One region of the Paenibacillus sp. LK1 genome, then DNA from elsewhere that is predicted to be linked to it. Evidence: riboswitches for the same ligand, from Rfam matches in the RefSeq annotation. Region 1 holds a riboswitch; the other holds the start of a gene.
What was found. A riboswitch is a leader RNA that binds a small molecule or an ion and turns the genes downstream of it on or off. The one in region 1 is predicted to bind S-adenosylmethionine.

Region 1 (15,683 bases):
GGGCCAACTGGCCAATGAGGCCAACTTGCGTAAGAATGGCAAGAAAGTTTATTTTATTGAAAACATGAGCCTTTATTTTACCAACGTATGCGAAGCCCACTGTGCCTTCTGTAACTTCCGTAAAGATCAGGGCGAAGATGGCTCTTACACATTGTCCGGTCAGGAAATGATTGATTACGTAGAACAGCATATTCACCCAGGTGTACGCGAGTTCCATATTGTAGGCGGACATAACAACCATGTTCCTTTTCAATATTATGTCGATTCCTTGCGTGCTTTAAACGAGAAATATCCGGACGTTACGCTGAAAGCCTACACGGCTGCCGAGATTGATTTCTTCACTCGCATCAGCGGACTGAGCATCAAGGAAGTACTACAAGAACTGCAAAAAGCAGGTCTGAAATCACTGACTGGTGGCGGCGCTGAGATCCTGTCCGATGAATACCGCAAAAAAATGCGCGTAAACAAAGCGAACGTTGACCGTTATCTGGAAGTGCACCGTACTGCTCATAATCTGGGCATGCGTACCCATACCACGATGCTTTATGGATCCATTGAGTCCTATGAAGATCGTGTGAACCATATGGTACAGATTCGTGAATTGCAAGATGAAACCAACGGATTCATGGTCTTTATCCCGCTTTCCATGCAGCCGAAAAGCAAAAACGCCAGCATCATGCGTCGTAACTCTGCATACGAGGATCTCAAAACGATTGCGATTAGCCGTCTGATGCTGGATAACATTGATCATATCAAAGCCTACTTTATTAACATCGGTCCACAGCTGACTCAAGTCGCTCTGGGATTCGGTGCTTCGGATGCACACGGCACGATCGTTCGCGAACGGATTAGTCATGCTGCAGGTGCACTAACACCTGAAGGTCTCACACGTAAAGAGCTTATATGGTTAATTAAGGGTGCTGGACGCATTCCGGTTGAACGTGATACGTTCTACAATGAAATTCAAGTGTACGAATAACATGTTAGCATGAGCATCATTCCCATAAGCGACTTTCATTCTACCCGGGAGCGTTTGGCATGGAGTGGTGCAGATTGCTGAAGCATATCTGTAATTTTAAATGCCTATTTTCAATTATTTCAAATCCAGATTAAAAAACAGGAGCAGCTATGTTATTGCATAGCTGCTCCACAGGTTACAGCCCCGTTCACACGGGACTGATGCAGAAAGGAAGCCGAGTCATGAAAAATTTCGTCATTCTCGGAGGCGGCTACGGTGGCCTCACGATTATCAAGGAACTTCTGGAAGGCAAGATCCCGTCAGATACACAAATCGTGTTGGTGGACCGCAGTCCCTTCCAAGGATTGAAAACTGAATATTACGCACTCGCAGCAGGGACCGTATCCGATTATGACCTGCGTATCCAATTCCCAGTCAGCGACAAAGTCACTTATCGTTACGGAGAAGTAACTTCGATTGACTTGGAACAGCGTCAGATTGAATTTGAAGGCCAGGACCCGTTGGAGTATGACAAGCTCGTAATTGGACTTGGATGTACAGACCGATTCCACAATACGCCGGGAGCCGAGGAATATAGCTGTACAATTCAAAGCTTCAGCAAAACACGGGAAACCTACCTTCGTCTTAACGAAGTTAAAGCTTATGGTAATGTGCATATCGTCGGCGGTGGATTGAGCGGCGTCGAGATGGCTGCCGAGCTTCGTGAGAGCAGACCGGACCTGAACATCAGTATTCTGGACCGTGGTGAACGAGTATTATCCGCTTTTCCCCAGCGCTTGTCCGCTTATGTTCATGAATGGTTTGGTGAACATCAGGTCGAGACACGCGGACATATTGCTATTTCCCGACTTGAACCAAATGCCATTTTCAACCGGGATGAAGAAATTTTAACGGATGCGGTAGTCTGGACAGCCGGCATTCAGCCCGTAAAAGTCGTACAGGATCTCGATGTGACCAAGGATCCACAAGGTCGTGTTGTACTGAACGAATATTATCAAATTCCGGAATATACCGATGTCTATGTAGTAGGTGACTGCGCCAGCGTGCCTTATGCACCAAGCGGTCAGGCTGCCGAAGTACAGGGTGAACAAATCGCCCATATTCAGCATGCCCTCTGGAAAGGCGAAAAGCCCAATCCGCAGCCACTCAAGCTTCGTGGCACACTCGGTGCACTCGGCAAGAAGGCTGGATTTGGGCTGATGGGCAAAACGTCCATGATGGGACGTGTTCCACGTATTCTAAAAAGCGGTGTGCTCTGGATGTCCAAGCGTCATCTCGGTTAATCGAGATCCAACTCATCCCAGGCATCGGCTTCGGCAATTTTGGCCAAGATGGCGTTATATAAATCCTCCACTTTGTCGGTGATAACTAACTCACCATTCACTAGTGCAAATGGAGTCATGTAACATTGGCCGCAATTGCTGAGGCAGCCGTATTCTATCACATCATAGTCTGGATTTTCTTCCAGTTGATCCATGACTTCATCTGTGCCAAAATGCATATTATTGGCACAAAATTCAATAATCGGTCTCATGTAGGTTCACCTGCTTTGTTTGACCATTTTAATTTGTGGCCAATTGTAATATACTATAGTGAGGAAAGGAGTTGAAAAAAATGAGCGAAAACGCACAAAGCACCATGTATGATGAGGTATCTGAAGTGCTTGACAAACTTCGTCCGTTCCTGCAACGCGATGGCGGTGACGTGGAACTGGTCGACGTGGAGGACGGTATTATTAAGCTGAAACTGGTCGGTGCCTGCGGCAGCTGCCCAAGCTCCACCATTACCTTAAAAGCCGGGATTGAACGCGCCCTTCTCGAAGAAGTTGAGGGTGTCGAAGAAGTCGTACAAGTATTCTAATCAATCCTTCACGAAATAAACCTCAAGAGCCTTTCGCTTCGCATGAAGCGGAGGGCTCTTTTTTTGTGCTATGCATCCTCACGCTGTATGTTAGGACGAATCGGATCAAGTCCTCCAGATACATCCATAATGTTACCTGTTATAAAATCGGAATGATCCAGACACAGATAAGTGATCACCCGCGCAATATCTTCACCGCTCCCAGGACGTCCTCTCGGCGTTTCCTCGTCGGTTATACCTGCCATCTCATCAATCGTTTTCTCTTTGTTGGCACCGCGAATATCACCTGGACAGACCATATTAACCGTAATGCCGTAGGGAGCTTCCTCCACAGCAAGTGTCTTTGTAAATGAAACCAGACCTACCTTCGCAGCAGCATATACCGCCCGATGAGGCCATGACCTCGCTTCTCCCGCATGACTGAAGCCAAAATGTATAATTCGTCCCCACTGCTTGCGCCGCATCTCCGGCAATACACGCTGATCTAGCAGCATCGGTCCAAGCAGGTTTCCTTGCACAAGCATCTGAACCTCATCTTCGGAATACTCGGCAAACAGTCGTCGTTCACGGACAAAAGGGCCTGCGTTGTTCACAAGAATATCAATGCTGCCCAGTTTCTCTTCAACCTGTGCAACGAGCATGGTGATCTCTTCTGTCTTGGAAATATCGGCCTGAATGGCAATACACCGCACTCCTTTGGCGATAATCTGAGCCTGTAATGCCTCAGCTTCCGTACGGCTATGTACGTAATTCAGAGCAATATGACAACCCTGATCCGCCAGACTGAGGGCCGTCATTTTACCAAGACCTTTGGCACTTCCCGTTATGAGGGCAATCTTTCCCTTCACGTTCATCCCCCTCTTCAAAGAGCAGTCACTCATCCAGTATAAAAGATTTATCATCCCCCCACAACTCGCGTTTCCCACTAATCTGTACCATTTGCAAGAAAGTGTAAAATAAGGACTAAATACTTAGCTTTCAAACCACTGAAATAAAGTGAATTAGGTCTTTTGGAGGAAAAATAACCCTTTATATCCATATTCCCCTTGTCGGGTTTGAGTACCTATGGTACTGTCGATAAGTCCTTATTTTCTTATGATTATAACGACACAATACATATGTTCATGTAAATGACAACATTGCATGACAACTTCGAAAGGAATACAGCGTAAATGAAAAGATGGTTAGCCTCTCTACTTGCAATTTTGCTTATCGCCTCATTTCAAGCTCCATTCTCGACCACAGCATCTGCAGAAAGTGAAAGCAATAGTTCCACCGAAGATTATCAATGGATTGACGGGCCTTCAAACGTAGTACTTGATAACAAAGCAACATTAAACGTAGCTGAAAATCTCTCCTATCTCGATGCAGCTAACACCCAAAGGTTCCTTGAAGACACGGAATCCTTCCCCAATGGAACGGAAATCGGAAGTATCTATGGCGCCGGCGAAAACTCTAACTGGTATGTTATCTTTGAATATAACGATACCGGTCATGTCGATGACAGTGAAAAAGACGATCTGGACGCCGATGAACTGCTCGATAGCTACAAAAGAGGTACAGAAGAACAAAATGAGAAAACGACACCCGAAAATCAGCTGTTTATCACCGGATGGGAAATTGAGCCCGCCTATGACAGCAGCAAACACCAATTGATCTATTCTCTTGGTCTTGAGGATGCAGAACGGGAAAAACTCGTCAATTACAATGTGAATGTACTCACCCGTGAAGGATACATCGGTGTTATCCTCGTTACGGATAGTGCCAATTTTGAAGAAAACCGCAAACAGTTTGAAAACTCCGTGCTTAACCAGCTCAACGTGATCAAAGGAAACACCTATGAAGAGTTTGATGCATCCGTTGACAAAAAATCAGAACTCGGCCTGACCAGTCTGATTCTCGGTGGTGCTGGTGTAGCTGTAGCTAAGAAAGTCGGATTATTGCTTTTGCTCAAAAAAGGGTGGTTTGTTATCGTGGCCGCCATTGTTGGTGCTTTCGGATGGATTCGTCGCAAGCTGACTGGACGCAAAAAGGATGCTGAACCAGGAGATCAGAATTCGCTGTCTCCTGTAGAGGAAGCTTACCAACAGCATGCTGCTGGACAGGAGTCCGCAGGCTCTGATAGCCAACAGACAAATGGACATTCGGATACTGATCCGAATAAGCGTTAAGCTTATAATTAATGTACTTATAATAATAAGTACTACATCGAAGTGCCCTTACATCAAAACGTTCTATAACATGATGTACAAAACAAAGCCCTGCATTCTCTATAAAGAGGATGCAGGGCTTTCTTTAGTAACGCCGTAAGAAGTGGCTCCGAGTACAACTTATTTTCAGCTTAAGCGTTCAGCTTAAAACGCAGGTTCTACAGCACCTTGATAACGATCTTTGATGAATTTTTTAACCTCTTCGGAATGCAGAGCTGCAGCCAGTTTTTGGATGGCATCTGCATCTTTGTTATCTTCACGGGATACGAGGATGTTTGCATATGGGTTACCTTGCAGGTCCTCGATCAGCAGCGCATCCTTCTCTGGGTTCAGATTGGCTTCCAGCGCGTAGTTGGCGTTAATGAATACCAGATCTGCTTCATCCAGTTGACGAGGCATCATGGCTGCATCAAGCTCGATGATATTCAGGTTTTTCGGATTGGCTGTAATATCTTGAATCGTAGAAGTGATATTTGTGTTGTCTTTTAGCGTGATAAGTCCTTCTTTTGCAAGCAACAACAGTCCACGACCACCGTTGGATGGGTCATTAGGAATGGCTACTTTTGCGCCGTCTTTCAACTCATCCAATGATTTGATTTTTTTGGAATAGCCAGCAAATGGCTCAACATGAACAGGTGTTACAGCAACGAGGTGGAAACCACGTTCTTTGTTCTCTGTATCCAGGTAAGGCTGGTGTTGGAAAAAGTTCGCATCCAGTTGTTTATCTTCAAGCTGTTGGTTAGGTTGAACATAATCATTGAAAGTCACGATTTGCAAGCGAATGCCTTCAGCTTCGAGTTCAGGCTTGATGCTTTCCAAAATTTCCGCATGCGGTGTAGGTGATGCTCCCACTTTCAATTCTACGGTGCGCGGTGCGCCTCCAGCATTGTCAGCGCCGCTGTCGGAATCCTTGTTGTTTCCGCAAGCCGCTAGAACCGCAATCAGCATAATGCTAAGTAGAGCAAAAGACCATTTTTTCATGTGTAAAACCCCTTCTCCAATAAATTTTTTTTGCATTTTGCCCCAAATCGATACCGAATCAGGCAAATGCTATATATGTGTTATTTCCTGGTGAACCATTTAACCAAACGATCGCCCGCCATCTGAAGCACTTGCACCAGAATGATCATAAATACTACGGATATAATCATAATTTCATTCTGATAACGGAAGTATCCGTAGTTGATTGCCAATGTTCCCAGACCTCCACCACCAACCATTCCCGCCATCGCCGTGTAGGAAACAAGGGTAACGATTGTAATGGTGATCCCGGCTAGCAGACCCGGCAATGCCTCTGGCAGAAGCACACGCCTTACAATCTGTCCGGTTGAAGCTCCCATCGCCTGTGCCGCTTCAATGACGCCACGATCCACTTCACGCAGTGTAGTTTCCACCAACCGGGCAAAGTATGGAGCTGCGGCAATGACGAGCGGAGGTATAACACCCAGCACCCCTGTAGCTGTGCCAACCAGTGAACGGGTAAACGGAATGAGTGCAACAATCAGAATGATAAATGGCACTGATCGCAGAATGTTTACAATAAACGATAGTATCGTGTACACCACTTGAGACTGAATTGAAGTCGACCTTGCCGTCATAAACAGCAATACGCCTAACGGCAAACCAATGATGATCGTGAATAGGCCCGATGCTCCCAGGATTTGCAGCGTTTCAATTGAAGCCTTACCGATTTCTTCCCAACGTACCGTCGAAAAATCCATTTAACGAAGCACCTCCACATCAAGTCCCTGATCCACTAACTCTTTAATGGTGAGATTAATCTCATCTAACTGCCCCTCAAACCGAACGGTCAGCTGTCCATAGGGAACTTGTTTGATCGTTGAAATGGTGCCTTGCAAAATGGCGAAATCCACTCCTGTTTTACGAACCGTTCTGGACAAAATCGCCTCATAGGTTTTATTGCCCAGGAAGGATATTTTCACAAGCTTAGAAGCTCCGTTCGTCTGTAATGAGACATCTGCACTCGCCAGAGCAGTCTCTTCTAATGCAATTCCAACCTCATGGTCCCGCATCATAAAGTCACGCGTAATGGCATGCTGCGGCTTGAGGAACACTTCCGTCACTGGGCCTTGCTCCACGATGCCTCCCTGATGGATAACCGCCACCTGATCACAGATATTCTGGATCACGTGCATCTCATGGGTAATTAGAACAATCGTCAGGTTATACTTTTCATTGATATCCAGCAATAACTTCAGAATCGAATCGGTTGTCTGGGGATCAAGTGCCGATGTGGCCTCATCACACAGCAGAACGTTCGGATCACTCGCGAGTGCTCTTGCTATACCTACCCTTTGCTTCTGTCCGCCTGACAGCTGGGCCGGATATTTATTGCTGTGGTCCTCCAGTCCAACCAATGCAAGCATTTCCTTCACTTTCCGATCAATTGCAGCCTTGGGCGTATTAACGAGCTTCAAAGGAAAAGCCACATTATCATATACCGTAGCTGAGGATAACAGATTAAAGTGTTGGAAAATCATGCCGATCTTACGCCGTTGTTGTTGTAGATCGGACTTATTGAGATTGGTTAGGTTGATTCCATCAACCCAAACCTCGCCTGCCGTGGGGCGTTCGAGCAAATTGATACAACGGATCAATGTACTCTTGCCTGCACCGGAATGTCCGATAACTCCGAATATTTCACCCTTGCGGATATTCAAATTTAGATCGGATAAGGCCGTCGTACTTTTTGAACCTTTACCGTACGTCTTGGTTAAACCTTTTAATTCAATCAAAATTACTGCTCCTTCCCACTGCCTACATGTATCTTTACCCGAATGAAAGGAAAACTCCCCTTCATCGTACAAAAAAAGAGCCCCTTTTGCAGAAACAAAAAGGGCTCTTCACGTGAAAGATTATACCTTCTCATCTGCCAAAATCGTGCCTTGCACCATTTTGTAGGAATTAGCACCTAACATCTATAAAGTATGACACAGCTGTCATGCAGTTATAAATCGGTTGCCGGGCTTCATCGGGCCTGTCCCTCCGCCGCTCTCGATAAGAAATATTTAATTTATAAGTTCAGTAGTAGGTAATGTTAATGTCATAAATGTTAATTCCATCTAACTGTCGATCAGGAACTCAGTATAATCCAAGTATTCCGATTTGTCAAAGGCAAATATTACTATCCAATCAGTTCTTCGGTTGATGCAATACCTGCTTATGCCATTTCTCATTGATGTAGCCATACGCTGCTTTTAACGTCTCACATACCATATCCACACCCTGCCGGAGTTCCACGACATGTTGATCCAGATCCTCCAGCTTCACTTTCCCTTGCAAAGTCTGGTGCAACTGCCACAGATCATCCTGCATTTCGGAGTTCATGTAATGAATCTCCATGTTTCGTCGTTTGCGCAATTTGCTCATTGGCTCACGGTAAGAGTCCTTGATCCGAATTAGTTCTTTGGCAAGAACATAATGCAGCTTATCATATCCGAACTGTCTTAATACGGTGAAATATGAATAATGAGTTTTAACATTGGTTGTATTCAGCTCAAATATTTCATTCAACACTGTACCTAATTTATCCAAAATGGCAAAACATCGGATGAAGCCATCCTTATAAAAATAGACGTAACGGGCATACTCCGCTTTTTCTAATAATGTCATATCATCCGTAGAGCCCGCTTTGACTTTCTGACGGAAATGGGAAGCTGCAAAACAGCTTTGTTCCAATTCATCCAGCGAAGAGATCAGTCCCTGGGTCCATATATACAGTTTACGAAAATCATGGGTAGGATCATGGTCCACATGCATCTGTCGCTGAAATAGCTCAAGTGTATCCGCCATCGCTTCCATCGCGTCCTTTAGTATGCCTTCGTTCTTACGCGGCTTTTCACCCAGCAACGTTCGCAGCATATATAGCCTCCTCTTTCCACTCTGCAGATCATCAAATTAATAATAATTCATCATATTAAACAAAATCGGAATCAGAGTAAACGTATGACCGCTGCTTACAATAGGGTGCCCTGACACGCCTGACATCAAACAAAGTTCACCTGTCCAATGATGTACATCATCGGATGGTGAACTTCACTGGATTCATCCCCTGAACTACAATAATTCGGATATATTAGAAACGGTTAACGGGCCGATGCAACTTGTACACCAGGAAACTCATATACGTTAATACACCGAATAAAATGGCAATATCAAGCATATGCGCCAGCGCTACGAACATATACACTTCCGGACGGTTCATCGTGAGCATCAAACCAAAACCAATCACCACTTGCAACAAAACCAGTACAACAGAAATGACTCCTAGCGCTCTTAATTCCGTGTTATCCGGATGTTTGCGATACGCAAAATGACCAAGAATTGCAATGACGATTACTAATGAAACAGCCGCCACCCGGTGAGCAAAAGCAACAGCTACGCCTCCCGAGAGCTCAGGAATAATCTGCCCGTTACAGAGCGGAAAGCCTGAACATCCTCCAGCAGAATCCGTATGGCTCACAAATGCTCCAGTATATACCACGAGGTACGTATAGATCGTGGAAAACCACACCAGATTTCGGAAGCCTTTGCTAACTCGCGGATATCGATTCAGTCTTTCCAATCCACCATGGCGAGCTTCCTGCCGAATACCAAGCGCCATCATCAAGGAGCTGGCAAAAGCAATTAAGGCAAATCCGAAATGCAGTGCCATGACTGCGGAAGATTGGGAGAATACGACGGCAAAAGCCCCCATAATTCCCTGGACAATAACAAATATCAGCGTTAACAATGAAAACAATTGCAGATCACGGCGTGATTTGCCAAACCGCAAAAATGCTACAAAAGAGGCTATGGACAAAAGCCCTGCCAGTGCGCTGACTGCGCGATGGGAAAATTCAATTAGTGAGGCAACAGTATGTGCAGGCACAAGTTTTCCGTTACATAAAGGCCATTCTGCGCCGCAGCCGAGGCCCGATTCCGTTCGGGTCACTACGCCTCCGCCAAATGTGGCCAGAAACATGACAAGACAGGTTAATACGGTTAACCATTTAAACAAGGTTATGTGCTTCAATTTTTTTCTCACCCGCTGTTGGTTTAAGATGGCGAAGAACTACATCCTCCGCTTGATTCGTTACTTTGACACTTATTTCACAACTAAATTCATTATACCGGATAAATGTGTCATTGACGCCGCGCTTTGTGACAAAATGTTAACGTCTGTCGAGAAGTTGACCCACAGGTCATCGGCAAATATGTACATTATTACAACCTTAGTTTCTCCCGAAAACTCGGAAAATACAAACGCCACTTCCCTATTTCAAGAGAAATGGCGTTCCTTTAATTATAACCTTTAACATGGTTAACCTGTCATGTTTTATTTATGAATCGTGTTATACACCTCAACTGCACGCTGCAGGAATTGCTCAATCTCTTCTCTCGACTTGCGCAGTTTGTTCACATAACGAACAAGTTCCCGGCCATCTGTGTAAGCTACAAAGCTGGGGATGCCGAGAATATTTTGCTCTTCGCTCACTGTACCCACCTGATCTACGTCGACCTCAACCAACTTCAGTTCACGAGCAAACTTCTCTTCAACTTCAGGCATAAACGGATCGATGTACTTGCAATCACCACACCAATCTGCCTTAAATACAGCTACAGTCAAACGCGGAGATTGGATTGCCACATCAAATTCCGGTTTCGATGTAATCTTTTCCATTACAACATCTTCCTTTCTATACCTTGTCTTATCCTCTAAGTGAAGCAAATTGCGGAGTGGAAGTCAAATATTCGGCGCATACTGACATCAACAGCTTCTTAAACTAAAACCGTAATCAGAATATCAGGAAAGGAGGTCATGTCATGACTTCCGTTAAATCGGATTCCTCCGAGTCTGCCCATCATGGGTCAATATTACAGATGGTTCGATCCATCCCCGGTGCGGCCCGGGAAGTGTGGAGGGGCAAACAGGCGGCTTGGCAGGCTTCTGCACAGCTTCGTCATCCCTTGCGTGATATGGCTTGGGACTCTGACATGGCTGCTACCTTACAAGCTGAAGTGGAGCGCCTGTTGCCTGGAAACGAGAATGCTTTTGCCCGAAATACGCTCAGTGCACTGGTCTGTGAAGAGGACTGCATCATTCTGGAAGAAATCAAGACATTAACGCAAGAAAACAACCGGAGTAACATCACTCGCACAGCAGCATACCTGGAATGTTACGAACAGTATCCAGAGCTGCATTGGGCCCTGCTTGCCCATATGGTATCCCGCAACGGCGGATATCACATGACCGATCTCCAGAGTGACCTTATGCACAATCTGCAAAATCAAACAGATCGTGAGCATATGTATCGACTACTGGAGCGATGCAATGCCCTCATTTTCCAGGATGCTTATCCCCAGCTTCTGTTGTATATGAATAGCCGCCGGATCGGCCGGAGCTGTTTTCATTTGTTGTCCCATTTTCATGTATCGGCGTTCATGACGCCATTTTGGGAAAGATTTTGGCTGGAGCGATGCAGCTCGCTGCTTAGTGTGGCATTAATTATTAATGAGCAGAACTATATCGAGAGCCGGGTCGTGCAGCATCCCTATTTTCAAAAACAAGTGCTGTCCAAACCCGCATTCCATCTGCATAATCTGGCTGGGCTGAATCATATCGTATTTCCACTCGGACGGGAAAAAGGTCTTGCAGGCCGGGTTATTGAACATTTTGGCAAACTGGATGAGCGGATTATGTTTGGCAAAGGTTTATATGCGATGCTGTTTGGCGTGGAACAAGTGTTTACTCAAGTATTGGAGTTTGCACGCTCGGTTCCCCACCGTGGCTCACGTGCTGAATACTGGCCTGGTCTGTTCACCGCACATAAAGATGAAGCCGGAGAAAATGAGCTCTATAGTCAGGAGCTACTGGATCAAGAATGGCTACCAGTAGGACAAAGGTTATATAGTCCTGAATTGCTGGCTGTATGGGGTGATACGCCGTATGAACCGATTACAAGGCAGGATTGGCTGCAAAATCGAGATTGCCTCGTTCATCTCACTGCCCCGCGCCGCCCCTGGCTGTTTGAGATGAGCCATGAACATCGGTACGGCATGCTGAAAACTGCATTGGCCCATGATGCAAAAACCTTGACGCATTAAGGACAGAGGCTTTGTCGAGGACTCGTCTAGTAGAAAAAAATGGACTACCTTTATTGGTATAAATAAAAAAGCCCTGTCCGCTATGAAAGCAGACAGAGCTTGTACTTATTTCAAACAATATAACGAAGTGTGTATTATGTGTTGAAACGATTAGCCACGTTGCCCGGCTCCACGTTGTAGACGCATGAGCGGACGGAGTATTTTTTGCAAAATACGAGGGTAACTGCCCAGTTCGTCTTTACGAAGTACACGTAGAACAACCATGAGTACCAGATACACGACAACCACAAGCGCACCCACAAACAGACAGGTAACGAGGAATGATACACGTGCTGGCAGGAATAAATCAAAGATGGAGTTCCCAGCCCAGTTCGCTGCAAAACCAACACCTGCTGCAAGCAGCACGGTAATGATGAATCCTTTCCAACGATCACCCATGATCGAGAAATCAACAATTTTGCGAAGTACCCGCAGATTGAGGTACGTAATAACCAAGAAACACAATGCGGTCGCAATAATGATTCCGTAAATGCCAAAAATCGGAGCCAGGATTAAACTCGCTATGAGTTTGACTACGATACCCGCAGCTACACTGATCATTGTAATCCGTGGTTTACCCACCCCAAGCAAAATGGAGTTCGTGGTCATCATTGTAATTTGAAAAATAGTACCAAACGTCAGCAATGTAATGATTGGTGTCCCGTCTGGGCTGGTAAACAGCAAGCCGTTAACGGAATACGCTGCCGCGCATAGAGCGATAACGATTGGCATCCCGGTCAGAATCGAAATGCGCAAAGCAAGCGTCACCTGGTTTTTCAGATGAACTTCATCCTTGCGTGCAAAAGCTGCCGAAATGACTGGCACAAGTGATTGACTCAGTGCGATAGCCAAAATCGGAGGAATGCCTGCAATACTTTGGGCCTTGGCACCGAGAATGGCAAGAACTCCTGTCGCTTCTTCCAGTCCGATTCGTCCGCTAAGCAGTGGAACTACCAACGATGAATCGATAAAGTTAATCGCTGGAACAGCGAGTGAAGATAATACGATTGGAATCGAAAGTTTGAATATATCGCTGTAAATACCCCGCATGGGCAATTGCTCCGCACGTTCGTAATTCAATTGAGCCGCACGGTCATTTTTGCGAAGCTTCAAGGTGAAGTACAACATGACAGCAAAAGCGCCAATACTTCCGAATACGCCCCCAAATGAAGCCCCTGCCGCAATGGTTTGATCATCATAATTCCATTGCAGCATAACAAACGCCACGATGATCGCTGTACCTACACGTGCAAACTGCTCCACAATCTGTGAAATGCCGCCTGCCGTCATATTGCCACGACCCTGGAAATATCCACGCATCATTGCGATGGCCGGGAAGAGAAGCAGCGCTGGAGCCAAGGCCCGAATGGCGCTCACCGATTCCGGCACTTTGGATACGTACGTCGCATAATAAGGTGCTGCGAACCATAATAAAGCAGACATCACTACCCCGGCTACAGCCGCAAAGATCAGGGCTGCACGGTAGATTTGTTGAGCTTCACCTGCGCGTCCCAGTGCATAACGTTCCGAGACCATTTTGCTAAGTGTACTCGGTATGCCTGCTGTAGCAACGGTTAACAGCATTAAATATACCGTGTTGGAGATGGTAAACGATGCGTTACCGATATCGCCGAGGATATGCTCCAGCGGCACCCGTTGAACCAATCCGAGTACCCTCGCAATCAGCGCAGCTGCCGCCAAGATGAGCGTACCTCTAATAAATGTTTCCTTCTTAGACAAGCCAATTCCCCTTCTTTCCCCCACACCGACGTACATCCAGATGAAGCCGCTCCCGAACGTCTATGCGAATCTTACCACCCAGATAATAAACAGAACAATCATGACGATTTGCAAAATAATTTTCATTACGGTGCTCGTAAACAGCCCCACCACGGAGCCAAATCCGACTTTAGAAGCTTTGGCTGGTGAAGAACCTCCGATCAGTTCCCCGATAAAAGCACCGATAAATGGCCCCAGTACAAGTCCGAATGCCGGAATGACAAATGGGCCAATGATGACACCAATCGTACTGAGAGTCGTCGATAATTTGGAGCCGCCGAATTTCTTCACACCCCAGGCACTGACGACATAATCAGCCACAAACAGCACCACTACGATCAATATCTGGATAATCCAGAACCATACACCGAACGGAACAAAGCTGAAGAACCAGCCATAGACCAGAAACGCGAAGAAAATCGCTACAGCACCAGGCAGTATGGGATATACCGTTCCGGCCATCCCCACCGCAAACAGCAGTACAATTAAAATCCAGCCAACGGTTGCGAGCAAAGGTTACTCCCCCTTCAAAATATGATCACGGATGACTTCGACTATGCCATCTTCGTTGTTGCTCGCTACGATCAGGTCAGCCGCTTCCTTCACTTGTTCCTGCGCGTTGCCCATGGCAACACCAAGACCCACGGCTTCAATAACAGCCAGATCATTCAAGCTGTCTCCAACAGCAACCACTTCGGACATCTCTATACCCAGAAGCTTGCAGACTTCAGCTACGCCGCTCGCTTTGGATACACCACCAGGGTTAATCTCAATATTAACAGGTGATGAGTTCGTCATTTGCAAGCCGCCCATTTGTTGCAGCTCCATCATAATCTGGTGACGGACTTCATCTACTTCGGTATTGAATCCGAATTTCAGCCATTCCAGACCTTCAATATTGTCCGTCCAGCGATCCCGGTTAAACAGCTCTTCCACGGAATATGCCCAGTACCAGCTATTATATTTTTCGCCAATCTCCTGCATTTTGCGGATCAATGCCGGGTCCATCAGATGGCGCATATGCAGATCATGCGGAGCTTTCCAGACTTCACTGCCATTGACCGTTACCATCGGGGTCTCCAGCCCAAGCTGTACCGCATAAGGCATCGCATGAAAAACAGCTCTTCCCGTCGAAAGGCACACATGCACTCCCCGGCGAATGGCGATCTGAATCCATTTGGCGGTTTCCTGTGTGATCTCATGATTATCGTTAAGCAATGTTCCATCCATATCCAATGCAAGCAATTTGTATTTTAGTTCACTCATGCCGTATTTCCTCCTCAGTTGTCTCTCTCCAAGTTGAACTCATGGATATACATATAGACACTATGTGGACAGAAAACCTTTCGATCGCTGTTATCTTTGATTTTATATATTTCCTTTATAGCTACAACATTGGTATTCCTAAGGGTCTGCAGGGTGAACGTTACGGGGACGGATCGTCTTCCGATCGCTGTTGTATCCAAATTTTCTTGAACCAACTTTCTAATAGTTGTAATTTGGATACAAAGGCGAACGCTTCGCTTCTTCAGATCGATTCCGTTCCCTCCACTACGCCTGTTATTTATAAAACCCAATATACCTGTTTGGAAAAACAAAATTTATAAAACCAAGTAATCGCTTCTTCAGGACTTTTCTGTCCTCTCCGTTTCCCAATGTATCTCCAGTTCAACTTATATGCTCTTTATATCTTATCTAACATACTCTCA
Region 2 (15,683 bases), on a different contig from region 1:
AAAAGAATACGCAGACGAGTGCTTACAGCCAGGCGCCTAATGTACCCCAGCATCAACCGAATTACGGTAACCCTTATTACATGTAACCTTTGTCATTATGGTTTGAAGCAGGTACTGTTGCAGACCATACCACCGCTTGCCCGAATTCAGGGCGGGCGGTTTTTGTCTTTGCATGATCGTTGAATTCATGTAATATAAGTATTAATTCATTTTCAGGAACCTGAATGACGCTGGAGGGAAAGACATGAAGGATCTGAACGATCTGCAATTAAAAGTTCTGGATTTGTTGAAGGAAGACGCGAGAAGGACTCCCGCACTGCTGTCGACGCTGCTGGGGGAGTCGGAAGATAAGATCAAGAACGCCGTGGCCCAGCTTGAACAGGACCACGTGATTGTAAAATACGCAACCGTTGTGAACTGGAGCAAGATTGATGATGAGAAAGTAACAGCCTTGATTGAAGTACAGATTACGCCTGAGCGTGGTCGTGGCTTCGAAGGGATCGCTGAACGCATTTATCTGTATCCGCAAGTGAAATCGGTATATCTCATGTCAGGTGCATATGATCTGCTCGTAGAAGTAGAAGGTGGCAACCTGCGTGAAGTCGCTAATTTTGTATCGGAGAAATTGTCTCCGATTGACTCTGTACTTTCAACCAAAACGAATTTTATTCTTAAAAAATATAAGCAGGACGGGATTATTTTTGAAGACCATCAGGAAGACAACCGTCTCATGATCTCGCCGTAAAGGAAGATGTGTCATGATAGTGAATGAACAGACAACAGGAAACAACAAGAAAATGACTTCGTACTTGGCTCCATTGGTTCAACAGATACCGCCATCCGGCATACGCAAATTTTTTGATCTAGTTGGCGATAACAAAGATATCATCACACTGGGTGTAGGTGAACCGGACTTTGTAACACCATGGCATATGCGTGAAGCTTGTGTGTACTCACTCGAAAGAGGAATGACCAGTTACACTTCCAATGCAGGGATGCCGAAACTGAGGGAAGCCATTAGCGAGTACCTGGATACTCAGTTTGATACCAAGTATGATCCAAAAGACGAAATTATTGTTACCGTTGGTGGCAGTGAAGCCATTGATTTGGCATTACGTGCCTTGATCGTACCCGGAGACGAAATTCTGATTCCAGAACCTTCGTATGTAGCATATTCACCGATCGCTTCGATTGGTGGAGGTATACCGGTTGGTGTAGAAACGTATGCGAAGGATCAGTTTAAACTGACTGCCGAGGCGCTGGAAGCGGGAATTACGCCGAAGTCCAAGGTTCTTATTCTATGTTATCCGAGCAATCCTACAGGTGCCATCATGACCTATGAAGAATGGTTACCGATTGCTGAAGTGATCAAAAAGCATGACCTGATCGTCATTGCGGATGAGATTTATGCTGAGCTGACATATACGCAAAAACATGTTAGTTTCGCTTCGATTCCGGATATGAAGGAACGAACCATTTTGGTGAGTGGGTTTTCCAAGGCTTTTGCCATGACCGGCTGGCGGATCGGGTATATGTGCGGACATCCTGAACTAATTGCAGCCATGCTCAAAATTCATCAGTATACGGTGATGTGTGCACCTGCCATGGGACAGGTGGCCGCGCTTGAGGCATTGACAAACGGTTTAGGTGAGAAGGATAGAATGGTTGAATCCTATAATCAGCGCAGACGCCTTATCGTGCAGGGTTTTAGAGATATCGGGCTGGACTGTCATGAACCCCAGGGAGCATTTTATGCATTTCCTAGTGTCCAGAAGACGGGGCTGAGTTCGGATCTTTTTGCTGAGCGTTTGCTAACGGAAAATAAAGTGGCGGCTGTTCCGGGTAATGTATTTGGTCCACAAGGTGAGGGGTTTCTTCGTTGTTCCTATGCAACATCGGTGACCCAATTGAATGAAGCATTGGAACGAATCGGAAACTTTGTTTACAAACTGCAAAAAGAGGGTTAATAGGGATTAGAAGCCTTTGAGTAATATGAACATTTTTCAAACTAGAAAAAAATAACTTTCTTTTACAAAATATTGTGATATAATTTCAATTTGAAATATGTTTTTCTTGTATTTGGAAACTAATTTTTCCAAGGAGGGGTTGGCTTTGTTTTGTGTTGAATATGATTTACCGACTAATCGTGGGCATTATTTGGCAGAAGGCGATCATGGCGACCGATGGTCGGTGAAACCGGATCACGCATCTTTGCATAACGTTTCCTTGGAAGATGAGATCCATATGCTACGCCGCAAGATGGAACAGATATTCCTTGAAGAGAAATCATTCACATCCGATATTGTAATTGAAATTAGCAGTTTACTAGATTTGAAGATTAATGAATACATGAAGGCTAATCCGATCAAAGGAAAGTAATTTTTCGTTGTATCGAAACGTTACGCATATGCAATTTAAAGAAGACCCGGCATGGGTCTTTTTTTTGATCTATGAATAGATTGCTCCGGATAGGCAGGGTTATTTTTTTGCGTGAAACAATTGTGATATATTGTACATAGGAGACTAAAGGGGGAACTGGAATGAAGAGATTTTGGGGGCTTACCGCAATCATTTCTATGATTTTTCTGCTTGCTGGCTGTGGCGGTAAGGACGGTTTTACAATTTTTATCATTGATAACCAAGGAAATCCATCCGTGATCTCGGAGCAGTTGCAAGCTAATTTGCAGCAGAAGCTGGGCGAGGAGCCCAAGGTGGAGGTTATCACCAGTGCGATGTATGATGTGCAGAAAATTATGGTAGAGTACGCGGCCGGTGGTCATGATATTTTCATTTTGCCTGAGGCTGATATGAAGCAGTACGGAAGTAACGGCTCCAATATTCCGCTGGATGATACATTTGATGCGGAGAAGTATAAGCGCGGTGTATTTGAAGGCGGGGTCCTGGTTGAAAAGGGTGAAGGAGATGACGGTTCAGATATCAAGACAGAATCACATCTCTATGGCATTCCGCTGGAAGATATGAAAATGTTCAAAGATGTAGATTATGCTGCGCAAAATCTGTTTGCTACCATTCCAGTGTCGGCGTCTAATGTCGAAGAATCCAAGAAAGTGCTGAAGGCGCTGACAGAGTAAATGCAATCTAGTATGGCTACTGAAGGAGGGGAGCGGATTGCTAATTACGGTCACAGGCGGCATAGGCAGTGGTAAAACCCGATTTGCGCTTGGATACGCAGCCCGGATTAGCCGGGAGGGCATCTATTTATCCACTGGTGATCATGATCCCGTGATTCCCGAATTGCCATCCGCTCATTATCGTGCCATCCAGGCTGGGAATGGCCAGCACCTGACGGAGGTGCTTCACCAGATTAATCGGGAATCCAATCTCTTCCTGGCAGATCAGCGTATTGTCATTGTGGATAGTCTGACCGCATGGATGGCAGCCGGGTTCAGGGCAAGTGATGATCTGGATAAGCAGCGTTCAGAGACACAGCTGTTGCTGGACGCCCTTCTGTCTTACCAGGGAAAACTGCTTGTGATTACCAATGAAATGCACGGCTCTTTGTATCCTTCAGAGGAAGAACGAATTTTTGCAGCAAGAATGGCGTCAGTTAACCGGGCGTTGCAGGCGCATTCGGAACAGATGTATCTGTTAATATCTGGCCTGCCTGTAGATCTCAAAGATCGAGGGCTGCGCTATGAAGATTAACATTTCATTATGTTAACGATGGACGAGCCTAAAGAAGCCTCCGTCACCACAAATGTGGTGCGGAGGCTTTATTTTATGACAAATGCGATGCGTGTAAATTTCTTTATTTCCGAGTTTTATTTCTTCTGATCCACCAAATTATACAGCCCACAACAATAATCGCTAGAAGTACATATACGACCAGGGAGTACACGTCCATAAAGTGCAGGATACTCTCCCATGACGCACCGAGAGCCGCACCAACCGAGACGAGAATAATATTCCAGGCCAGTGTTCCAATGGTTGTGAAGAGCAGGAATAAACCAAATTTCATGTTGGACATGCCGGCAGGAATCGAAATCAGGCTGCGAACAAGGGGGACCATGCGACAGAATAATACGGTCCACATTCCATATTTGTCAAACCATGCATCGACACGGTGGATATCTTCTTTTTTGATCCGCAGAATATGACCCCAACGTTCTACAATCTTCTCCAGCCGATTAACATCAATCAGCAGTCCGATCCCATAGAGAATGACTGCCCCAAGCACAGAACCAATGGTAGCAGCAAGAATAACACCGGGAAGGGTCAAGCTGGTGTAGGTGGTCATGAAGCCGCCAAAAGGTAATATGATTTCGGAGGGGATGGGGGGAAATACGTTTTCAAGCGCAATAATGAGTGCAATGCCTATGTAGCCGTATTGTTCCATGAAATCGGTTATCCAGTTTTGCATAATCGTCTCCTCTACTTTTGGTTTGCAAGGATTTGGCGTATACTCGGCAGAGTACACCAACTCATATATACGTGTGAAGGATCTCACTGGTTTCTGAAAATAATAGCATTCCCGTATTCATAGTAGGTCAAGTATACTGATTAAGTTAAACTCTAAAAGGGCATGCATTTATATTTAACCCCAGCGTTCTACCATGCGAATGATATTAACAATAGGAGGGATTACAATGGGCATATATACACGAACAGGTGACGAGGGACAAACCTCAGTCATTGGTGGACGGGTCATCAAGGACGATGACCGGGTTGAAGCTTACGGGACAATTGATGAGCTGAATTGTTTTGTTGGGCAGGCCATTAGTTTTATTGATCAAGCAAACGGAAAATTTGAGGATTTGCGTGAACACTTGCTCGAAATTCAGCAAGAATTGTTTGATTGCGGGTCCGATCTCGCCTTTGTAAAAATTAGCGAAACCAAATATAAAGTACGGGATGAGATGGTCACCCGGCTTGAGCAATGGATAGATCTGTATGATGCGGAAAATCCGAAGGTGGAGCGGTTTATTTTGCCTGGGGGCAGTCTGCTCTCTTCCACATTACATGTCTGCCGTACAGTATGTCGTCGCGCTGAACGCCGCGCCGTAACACTCGGACAACATACGGATATCAACCCTTCTGTACGACGTTATTTGAATCGTCTGTCTGATTATTTCTTCGTTGTAGCTCGGACTGCCAATGCGAGACAACAGGTAGCTGACATTGAATATGTGCGGAGCAAAAAAGTATTCCGCCGCAAAGACAAAGAATGAGCGATTATTATTCACCACTTACTTACACGGTTCCCGAAAATGAAGATGGCTGGCTGCTGAAGACCGTGCTTCAGCGGCGCCTACAGGTTTCGCGCAAGCTCCTGTCGAGAATCAAACTTACAGAGCAGGGAATTATGTTGAATGGCGAGCGAGTATACATCAGCGTCAAAGTTAGCACAGGTGACGTCCTGGAAGTCCGGATGGAACAGGAAGAGTCGGATGATATTTTACCTGAGCCGATTCCCTTTACGATACTGTATGAAGATGAGCACTTGCTTATAGTGAACAAAGATTCTGGTGTCATCGTACATCCAACACATGGGCATTACACAGGTACATTGGCAAACGGAGTTGTCCATTATTGGAAGTCCAAGAGCGAGCGTTTCCGATTCAGACCAATTCATCGACTGGATCAGGAAACATCGGGTGTGCTGGCAATCGCAAAAAATCCATATGTGCACCAGCATGTGTCTGAACAGATGATCGCAGGAACGGTGGATAAACAATATATTGCCTTTGTGCACGGTAGTCCTGCCCAAGAAGAGGGGGCCATCGATGGGCCGATTGATCGTGATCCCGAAGAGCCGCATCGTCGAATCGTTACACCTGACGGTTATGCGGCAAGAACGTTATACACGACCGTTGCAAGATGGGCGGGCGGAAGCGCCAGTGCGGTGAACCTGAAGCTGGAGAGCGGCAGAACCCATCAAATAAGGGTACATATGACATCGATCGGCTGCCCGTTAATTGGGGATCGGATGTACAAGACCCTTCCTGTGCATGACATCGATGAGCAGACCATGTCTGTTAGGGATGAACGAGACACTTGGATTGCCCGTCAGGCATTGCACGCATGTGAGCTGGCGTTTGACCATCCCATTTTGCAAAGTCGGATGACGTTCAAAGCCCCGTTGCCCGCTGATTTGGCAGCCCTGGAGGCACGTTTGGATGCCGAGGCATCTCCTAGAGAAGTGTTGTAGGAATCTATCAAACAGCCTGCAATTCGCGCTGTGTGTAGTAGCTCAGAGTGCATTTGTGTCCAGCAGTAAGTCAACGGTTAGTTACCTTAACCCGTGTGAGGCATGCAAACTGCATCCGAACAAAATGCCGTAGGCTAATTTTTAATATTTTCAGGTTGTAAGATTTTATGTTTTAGGCTTTTGATCCTAAAGCCGAATGGACATTTTTCTCATTCGCAAAGAGGTTTAAATTTACAGTGCGATGGTATCGGTTTGGAGCGACTTTTGGATTTGCGAAGCAAACCAAGGGAAGCGAGAAATCGAAACCGGAGCACCCGATACAGGAGCAATTTTAGGAGGACAAGCAACGATGAGTAATCTAAAAGTATACCAATATGCCAAATGTGGCACGTGCCGTAAAGCCGTAAAATGGCTGGAAGCTCAGGGGCATGAGCTGGAATTAATCCCTATTTTCGACACACCTCCATCCGAAACAGAATTAACGGAATTGATTCAGAAGAGCGGACTTGAAGTGAAGAAGTTTTTCAATACGAGTGGGGAAGTATACAAGGAGCAGCAACTGAAGGACAAGCTGCCGGGGTTGTCCACAGAAGAGCAGATTCGTTTGCTGGCTTCCAATGGTCGTCTGATTAAACGTCCAATCGTTACGGATGGTCACAAAGTGACCGTAGGTTTCAAGGAAGATACGTATGAGCAGGAATGGAACAACACGTAATTAGTTGATTAATGATTTCATTGATTGTTAAATGAACCAAGGTAAAAAAGGCTCTGAATGTTCAAATTTCAGGGCTTTTTTGGCTGGTCGATCCTTGGCGGAACTATGCTATAATGATAGAATTAGTTCGATATTTTATTTGCTAGATACAGGACAGGAGAGAACAAATTCAAGTGAATCAACGTAATGAACCTACTTTGTTGCTGGTAGATGGTATGGCGGTGTTGTTCCGTGCATTCTATGCAACATCTGCAAGCGGATATATCAGACGTACAAAGGCAGGCGTGCCAACCAACGCAGTATACGGATTTATCCGTTATTTCTGGGATGCGGTTCAGACCTTTGGGCCAAGTCATGTCGTATGCTGTTGGGATATGGGGGGCAAGACGTTTCGCGGTGAAGAGTATGCAGCGTACAAGGGGAACCGTCCGGAAGCTCCGGATGATTTGATTCCTCAGTTTGCTCTGATTCGCGAAGTGATGGATAGTTTGAACATTCCGAATATTGGCGCTCAAGGATATGAAGCTGATGATTGCATCGGTACACTTGCCAAATACTACACCGAGCAGACGGATATGAACGTGATGGTACTTACGGGTGACCATGATATGCTGCAACTGATTGATGATCGCACAAGCATTATTATTATGAAAAAAGGTCATGGCAATTACATGGTGTATACGCCTGAATCTCTAATGACGGAGAAACAACTGACACCTCGTCAAGTGATTGACATGAAAGGTCTGATGGGCGATGCCAGTGACAATTATCCTGGGGTACGTGGCATTGGGGAGAAGACGGCTTTGAAACTTGTGCAGGAGTTTGGCTCCATTGAAGGTATTTTGGACAATATGGATAAGCTTACCCCTTCGGTACGTAACAAGATTGAGAATGACCTCGACATGCTTCATCTGTCCCGCAAACTGGCAGAGATTCACTGTGCTGTTCCGGTAGCATGTGCACTGGATGTATGTGAATTGCGTCTTGATCCGGATATGGTGATGGACAAGTTCGAACAACTTGAGATGAAGAGCCTGGGCTCTTGGATGGGAGTGGCAATAGGGTGAGTAGCATGCAGACAAAACGGACGGGCAAAAAGTGGTGGACAGGGGCTATGGCCCTCGTCCTTGCTTTGCCTGTAGTCCTTTCAGGAGCAGTGAGTGTTCCACAGACAGCAGATGCCAAAGCGGCAATTAGCACCAAGGTACAGAAAGTAAAAGCAGCAGGACGCAGTTTTACCGTGCAGACGGTTAGTATTCCCAAGGGTACACCAGTTACCGTAGGATTAGCGAAGAAGCAGGTTGGTCAGACTGCAACATTACCTTCGATTGTTAAGGCATATGGCGCGCAAGCGGCCATTAACGGAGCGTTTTTTGAAGCTTATAACGGAGCTCCAGATCCATACGGCATGTTAATAGCAAACGGCAAAGTTATACATATTGGAAGATACGGAACAACGATTGGATTTAAGGAAGATGGCTCAGCCATCATGGATTCGCTTCAAGTGAGCCTGACGGGTAAAGTAACAGATAAAGAAGGGAATTCACGCAGTTGGTATGCGACCTTTATTAACCGAACACCTTCCGCGAATGCGAGTATTACGATGTTATACACGCCAGAGCGGGGATCTACAGTCGGGTTCAAAGGAGGTACGGCGGTTGTGATGGAGAAAGGGATTGTCACCAAGAAAGTACCGAATACCGATGTAGCCATTCCGAAGAATGGCTCGGTGCTGGTCTTCACGGGAAATCAGAAATCTTCGTCCGACCGCTTCACCATTGGATCAACTGTAGAGATGAATTATAAGTACACCAATGCAGCGGGCAAAGAGATCCCTTGGCAAGATGTAGTCACCGCTGTGGGCGCAGGTCCACGTTTGGTGAAAGACGGCAAAGTTGCCGTAAATCCAGCGAGTGAGGGCTTCAAGGATACCAAAATTCTCAATGCCTCCGGCGCAAGAAGTGGTATTGCCATTATGGCCGACGGTTCGGTTATGTTGGCTACCGTTTCTGGAGCGACCATTAAGGAATGGGCTGCTGTCATGCAGAAGCTTGGTGCCAAGCAGGCAATGAACCTGGATGGTGGTGCATCTTCTGGCATGTATGCTGGCGGCAAAATGCTTACTTCCCCGGGCCGCTTGTTAAGTAATACACTTGTTTTTGGTGGCTCTGTTCGTTAAAAGAAAGCTAATATGGGAGGTAGGATCAGATGACACTCACACATAACCGGAAGCCAGATGAAAGCAAAACGGCGGTATTAGCTGTAAACGTAGGGCAAGTTCAGGCCTTGCCTGGCCAGAAGCGCGAAGTGATGAGCGGCATTGTGAAACATCCCATATCCAGCCCGGTCTTCCTGTCATTCACCGGAATGACAGGGGATGCCCAGGCTGATCTGGAGCATCATGGTGGGCCTGACAAGGCGGTTTGTGTATACGATTACAGTCGTTATGCGGCGCTTGAACAACTGATGGATCGCAAGCTGGACTGGGGAGCTTGTGGAGAAAATCTGACAGTTGAAGGCTGTATGGAGGAAGAAGTCCGCATTGGTGATGTGTATGAATTGGGGAAAGCCACGGTACAGGTCAGCCAGCCGAGACAGCCTTGCTTCAAGCTTGGTGCACGGTATGATTACAAAGAGCTGCCTGTTTATTTCCAGGATAGCGGGCATACCGGATTTTATTTTCGGGTGTTGCAAGAGGGCGAGGTAACTCCTTCTGCAACTTTCAGACGAATAAGCACGGATCCTGCATCAATGACCATTCTGGAAGCTAATCGAATTATGCATCAGGGGAAGCAGGATGTCGCTGCTATGCGTGCTTTGCTGGCCATTCCAACGTTAGCCGACAGCTGGAAGCAGACCTTATTGAAGCGACTGGCTAAGCTCGAAACTGCTGAACAGGATTAATTCATGCCCTTGTTTAGAGAACAGATTCGAAGATCCATTTTAATTTTAAACTACTTGGGAGTGTGACTAACATGACGATTTTAGGCGCAATTGAAGCTGGAGGAACCAAATTTGTATGTGGTATCGGTACGGAAGAAGGAGAAGTTCTTGAACGCGTAAGTTTTCCAACGACGACACCGGAAGAGACGATGGCTCAAGTAATCGCTTTTTTTGAAGGTAAAGGTATTGAAGCATTAGGTGTAGGTTCATTTGGTCCGATTGATCCGATTGAAGGAAGCCCGACTTATGGTTACATCACAACAACACCAAAACCACATTGGGGTCAGTACAACCTGATTGGTAAGCTCAAAGAGCACTTTGATGTACCGATGACGTTCGACACCGATGTAAACGGTGCTGCGCTTGGGGAAGCAACCTGGGGGGCTGCACAAGGCCTAGATAGCTGTCTGTATATTACTGTCGGAACGGGTATTGGTGCAGGCGCAGTTGTAGGTGGCAAAATGGTCCATGGATTGTCACATCCAGAGATGGGACACATCATTGTACGCAGACATCCTGAGGATACGTATGAAGGGTTCTGTCCGTATCATGGAGACTGTCTGGAAGGGCTTGCCGCAGGTCCTGCCATCAATAAACGTTGGGAGCAACCGGCTTACGAACTGCCAGCCGATCACAAGGCTTGGGAGATTGAAGCACATTACCTGGCGCATGCTCTGATGAATTATGTATTGATCCTCACACCTCAGAAAATTGTAATGGGTGGCGGTGTGATGAAGCAGGAGCATCTGTTCCCAATGGTTCGCAGTAAACTGCAGGAATTGCTCGCTGGATACGTTCAGCATCCTGCACTTCAGTCCGAAATTGACCAGTATGTCGTTTCACCTGGACTTGGCGATAATGCGGGGTTGTGTGGTTCACTTGCGCTGGCGAAACTAGCTTTGAATAAGTAAATAGCTTTACAAACAAGTAGTTGACGAATTTTTCCATTGTGGTAATATATGAGCAACAGCATAGCACGGTTAATGAGGAAGCACCTCTCTTGCATGGATTTTGCAGGAGAGGTGTTTTTTTGTGCTGCTTAATTTAGCACAATACAGACTGTGTCGAGCTGAACTATTGAAGGAGGGACAGGATATGGAAGTCATTTTCATGAACAGATTATCCAGAATGTCAGGTCAGAATGAAGAGCATGCGCAGCTGTGGATTGGTGAAGAAGAAGGGGCGTGGCATCTGGGGTGGAGCCGATATGAGGAAGGAGATCGTACGGATGCCATCTGGTATGATGGCAGTTCGTGGGACGAGCTGTTGCATGTGTATCGTCATCAGTTAGCCATACAGATGGGCGAAGGATATCGTCCATTGTTGCAAGGTTTGTTCCACGAAAATGATGATTTGAAGTCGCGCAGTTATGGCGGTCAACGTCTTCATTGCTACAGTGAATTATATGGCAATGAGGGGCTGTATATGGACCTGTGCATATGGCGCAGGAAGAGAGCAGCGTCTGACCGGAAGGCCCCCTATTTTATTGCAACGAACCGGTTGCTGCGCATGATCAGTGCATTTGTTCCACAAACCATCGATGAATTGATGCAACTGCCTGGCGTAGGGGAGAGCAAGGCTTCCGAGTACGGAGAGCAATGGCTGGAGCTTACGAATGGACTGGAACGTTCCACATCTTTCCCGCTAGATTGGGTGTACTCGGTTCTGAAAGAACAAGAATATGAGAGCTGGCTGTACAAACAGAGAGAGCAGAAGTACAAGCAGGAGCTAGACAGATTCACCACACGGAAGCAGGTACTTGAGGGTATGAAAGAAGGATATACATTGGAGGAGATTGTGAATCGTTCCGGATTGTCCCGTCGGGAGCTAATTGAACTGTTGGAGACACTGGATTTGGAGGGGTATGACACCGATTGTCTACTTGATGCGGAGCTTGCTGTCATGTCTGAAGAGGAGCAAGAGGCGGTATGGAGTGCCTACGAGGAGCTGGGAGATACGTTCCTGAAGCCCGTGTTACATAAGGTGTATGGAGAAGAGAAGCCTGGCGGGAGCAATCTGGAGCAGGTCTACGAAAGACTGCGCATGATTCGCATCCGGTTTCGTCGTCACACAGAGACGGAGCAGAATGCAGGCTAGATTGGAAATAGGACGTTAGTTGTCATACATTAAGCGGATAATAAAAAAAAGACGAGACGTCTCCAGAAGTGGAGCGCTTCGTCTTTTGCTATTTCAAACCCAATCTTTTTTGCGGAAAATAAAGAACATACTCAGGCCCAGTGTAACCATCAGGCCAATAACCACAAAATAACCATATTTCCAGTCCAACTCGGGCATGTTCGTAAAGTTCATCCCATAGATGCCAGTGATAACCGTCAGCGGCATGAACACCGTCGTAATGGCGGTGAACACACGCATGATTTCATTCGCCCGGTTGGCGATACTGGATTGGTAAGCTTCTCGTAAGTTCCCCATCAAGTCGCGATAAGTCTCAAAGGTTTCGGATATTTTCACAGCATTTTCATAAATGTCACTAAAATACTTTTGCAGTTGATCATCAATAAGACGCAGATCTTTTTTATTGAGTGTGTTAATGACCTCTTTCTGAGGTCCAAGCACTTTCTTCAGCCACAAAATCTCACTGCGCAGCCCGATAATCTCATTCAGATGTGACTTCTTGGTATGCATCAGAATGTCCTCTTCAAGCTTCTCAATGCGCGCTTCAATTCGGTCACCGACAGTAAAATAATTATCAACAATCAAGTCAACCAGCAGATACAGCAGCTTATCTGGCGTACTAATTTCCTGTTCCCAAAGGATCGGTTTCAATGTCCGCAATTCGCTGACTTTCTGTTTGGTAACACTGATAATAAAGTGTCTGCCAAGGAACAAGTTGACGGCACGTAAAAAAATCTCTTCATCATCAAAACGAATGCTATTAATAACAATAAAATAATGGCTCTCATAAATTTCAATCTTCGGACGTTGTTCTTCGTCACTCAAACAGTCTTCCACGGCCAGATCATGCATCATGAACAGCGGTTGAAGTACCGCCAAATCGTCTACGTCCGCATCAATCCAGTAAAACCCCTCCGCTGGTGGAGTCAGCGCCTGCTGAATGTCGTCCACCGGAATAAATACACCGTTATTTACCAACCGGATTTTCATTATTCATCTACTCCTTCTGCACCCGCCAAATGGGCGGATTTCATCAATATGGGCGCAAAAAGAACAGATCAGCCGGTCGGCAGCGGAGCCTGGAAGTCAGGACTGCGTTCGCTCTATAATCAAACGGAAGTAACGTCCCGCTGCCGGCATGCTGATATCAATTCTCTATGCAGTTTGTCGGAATTCGGCTGCCAGTCAGGCCTCGGGTCGCCATCCATTGAATATGTCACCTCTCACATAAGGGTTTATAACACTTGTCTAGTATACCGCTGGTACAGGGTCCTTTCAAGCGCAAAAATGTGTCGATTTCGCGCCCTGGAGCAGTGTATGACAACGGATGATGAACGGTTCCGATCCTGAGGAACAGACATTGAACTACACCTTGACGTGAGGGGATTAATGTCTTAAAGTAAAAGGTGAACCACACTAGTTTTTACAATTGAATAAAGCGAAATCTTATCAAGAGTAGGTGGAGGGACTGGCCCGATGAAACCCGGCAACCGGCGGTATACCGCACGGTGCTAATTCTTGCAGCGACCAAGTGTCCAAGTGGCACTGTTGTAACTGAGAGATGAGAGAGGCGCATATCTATTTACATATGACCTTTCTCGGAATCCGAGGAAGGTCTTTGTTATATGCACCGACTTCTCAGCAGTGATTTTCGCTAAGGAACTTGAGCTTGCCGCCAGCAATGTGGTTGCAATTCAGCGCCTGCAGGCAAGCTCATGGCAGCCTAAAACTGTACGGATGCGAATCGTATCGAGTCCGCAGTGGCTGCATCTATTTATGCACAAGGAGGAGTTAGAACTACCATGCCAATCAAAATTCCAGACACACTGCCTGCCAAAGAAGTACTTGCAGGAGAGAACATCTTTGTCATGGACGAGACATCTGCTTACCAGCAGGACATTCGTCCACTACGTATCGCTATATTAAACCTGATGCCCACAAAGGAAACGACAGAAACTCAATTGCTTCGTTTGGTGGGTAACACACCAATTCAGGTAGATATCGTTCTGGTTCATCCGAAGTCTCATACGTCCAAGAACACTTCCCAGGAATATTTGGACTTGTTCTACAAAACCTTTGATGAGATCGAACACCGCCGTTTTGACGGCATGATCATTACAGGTGCTCCTGTAGAGCAAATGGACTTTGAAGACGTGAACTATTGGAAAGAAATCCAGGAGATCTTCGAATGGACCAAAACCAATGTGACTTCGACCATGCATATATGTTGGGCTTCCCAAGCGGGGTTATACCATCATTTCGGAGTTCCCAAAGTTCCGCTGGATGAAAAATGTTTTGGCGTATTCTCACATACGATCAACAGATCCAATGTGCAGCTGCTGCGCGGATTTGATGAAGTATTCAACGTCCCGCATTCCCGCCATACGGAAGTGCGACGTGAAGATATTGAAAAAAATGAAAACCTTGAAATATTGGCTGAATCAGAGGAAGCGGGTATTTTCCTCGTTGCTACCAAAGACGGCAAACAGATTTTTGCAACCGGACATGCCGAGTATGACCCGCTTTCATTGAAATGGGAATATGACCGTGATGCAGCTAAAGGTATGGACATTGCGCTGCCGAGACATTATTTCCCGAATGACGATCCTTCCCGTGTTCCCCCGGCCACTTGGCGAGCACATGCAAACTTATTATTCTCTAATTGGCTCAATTACTATGTGTATCAAGAGACACCTTACGATATTGGTCCGCAAATTTAATCGACATTACAGGAGGATGCTGCAATGGAAGACAACAAATTGAAAATCGAAAGTCGATTGGCCCAAATTGGGTCTATCAATGAACCGGTAACGGGCGCCATTAATTTTCCGATCTATCAATCCACTGCGTTTCGCCACCCAAAGCTTGGACAAAGCACGGGATTTGATTATATTCGTACGACCAATCCAACCCGTAAAGTGTTGGAAGAAGCAGCGGCAGCGTTGGAATCCGGTGATGCAGGTTTTGCCTGTAGCTCCGGCATGGCTGCTTTGCAAACGATTTTCGCTTTATTCGGACAAGGGGATCATCTGATTGTATCGCTGGATCTGTACGGCGGAACGTATCGTTTGCTTGAACGCATCCTGTCTCGATTTGGTGTGACGGCAAGTTACGTTGATACTAATGACTTGGCAGCTCTAGAAAATATTCGTCAACCAAATACAAAAGCGGTATTTATTGAAACACCAACCAATCCACTAATGATGATTACGGATGTGGAAGCGGTATGCTCCTGGGCCAAGAGCCACAACTTGCTCACCATTGTGGATAATACACTACTGACTCCGTTCTTCCAGCGTCCAATTGAACTTGGTGCTGATATCATCATTCATAGTGCCACGAAGTATCTGGGTGGTCATAATGATGTACTTGCCGGATTAATTATTACCAAAGGTGAGGAATTGTCGGCCGAAATGGCATTCCTGCACAATTCCATTGGAGCCGTATTGTCTCCAAGTGACTCCTATCAGCTGATGAAAGGCATGAAGACACTCGCTCTTCGCATGGAGCGGCATGAGTATAATGCTCTGACGATTGCCAAGTACCTTTTGGAGCACCCAGCCGTTAATGAAGTGTATCATCCTGGTTTGTCGGATCATCCCGGATTTGAAATACAGAATAAACAATCCAGTGGAAATACAGGCATTTTCTCCTTTAAGGTAAAGGATGCTCGTTATGTTGAACCATTGCTTCGTCACATTAAACTGATTGCTTTTGCGG

Region 2: linked by a shared signal. The riboswitch ahead of metA (homoserine O-acetyltransferase MetA) and the one ahead of CS562_RS20070 (methionine ABC transporter ATP-binding protein) in region 1 are both predicted to bind S-adenosylmethionine.

What each region holds. Positions count from the first base shown of each region.
Region 1 covers NZ_PEII01000009.1:58,178-73,860, reverse strand. The annotation lists gene mqnE (aminofutalosine synthase MqnE) at 1-979, shown strand, start outside; gene CS562_RS20105 (NAD(P)/FAD-dependent oxidoreductase) at 1,201-2,262, shown strand; gene CS562_RS20100 (YuzB family protein) at 2,259-2,513, opposite strand; gene CS562_RS20095 (NifU family protein) at 2,594-2,839, shown strand; gene CS562_RS20090 (SDR family oxidoreductase) at 2,908-3,687, opposite strand; gene CS562_RS20085 (DUF2167 domain-containing protein) at 4,012-5,010, shown strand; gene CS562_RS20080 (MetQ/NlpA family ABC transporter substrate-binding protein) at 5,194-6,030, opposite strand; gene CS562_RS20075 (methionine ABC transporter permease) at 6,111-6,770, opposite strand; gene CS562_RS20070 (methionine ABC transporter ATP-binding protein) at 6,771-7,805, opposite strand; SAM riboswitch class I at 7,933-8,074, opposite strand; gene CS562_RS20065 (Cthe_2314 family HEPN domain-containing protein) at 8,203-8,931, opposite strand; gene CS562_RS20060 (COX15/CtaA family protein) at 9,146-10,084, opposite strand; gene CS562_RS20055 (thioredoxin family protein) at 10,388-10,732, opposite strand; gene CS562_RS20050 (DUF2515 family protein) at 10,876-12,156, shown strand; gene CS562_RS20045 (putative polysaccharide biosynthesis protein) at 12,307-13,935, opposite strand; gene CS562_RS20040 (DUF456 domain-containing protein) at 13,996-14,436, opposite strand; gene CS562_RS20035 (Cof-type HAD-IIB family hydrolase) at 14,491-15,240, opposite strand.
Region 2 covers NZ_PEII01000003.1:198,024-213,706, reverse strand. The annotation lists gene CS562_RS07930 (spore coat protein) at 1-86, shown strand, start outside; gene CS562_RS07925 (Lrp/AsnC family transcriptional regulator) at 245-745, shown strand; gene CS562_RS07920 (aminotransferase class I/II-fold pyridoxal phosphate-dependent enzyme) at 759-1,967, shown strand; gene CS562_RS07915 (aspartyl-phosphate phosphatase Spo0E family protein) at 2,113-2,379, shown strand; gene CS562_RS07910 (type 2 periplasmic-binding domain-containing protein) at 2,541-3,092, shown strand; gene CS562_RS07905 (bifunctional adenosylcobinamide kinase/adenosylcobinamide-phosphate guanylyltransferase) at 3,130-3,666, shown strand; gene CS562_RS07900 (DedA family protein) at 3,770-4,381, opposite strand; gene CS562_RS07895 (cob(I)yrinic acid a,c-diamide adenosyltransferase) at 4,608-5,189, shown strand; gene CS562_RS07890 (RluA family pseudouridine synthase) at 5,186-6,169, shown strand; gene CS562_RS07885 (arsenate reductase family protein) at 6,519-6,884, shown strand; gene CS562_RS07880 (5'-3' exonuclease) at 7,058-7,951, shown strand; gene CS562_RS07875 (phosphodiester glycosidase family protein) at 7,957-9,063, shown strand; gene CS562_RS07870 (MOSC domain-containing protein) at 9,093-9,788, shown strand; gene CS562_RS07865 (ROK family protein) at 9,860-10,738, shown strand; gene CS562_RS07860 (HRDC domain-containing protein) at 10,923-11,924, shown strand; gene corA (magnesium/cobalt transporter CorA) at 12,018-12,953, opposite strand; SAM riboswitch class I at 13,407-13,531, shown strand; gene metA (homoserine O-acetyltransferase MetA) at 13,766-14,683, shown strand; gene CS562_RS07845 (aminotransferase class I/II-fold pyridoxal phosphate-dependent enzyme) at 14,708-15,683, shown strand, end outside.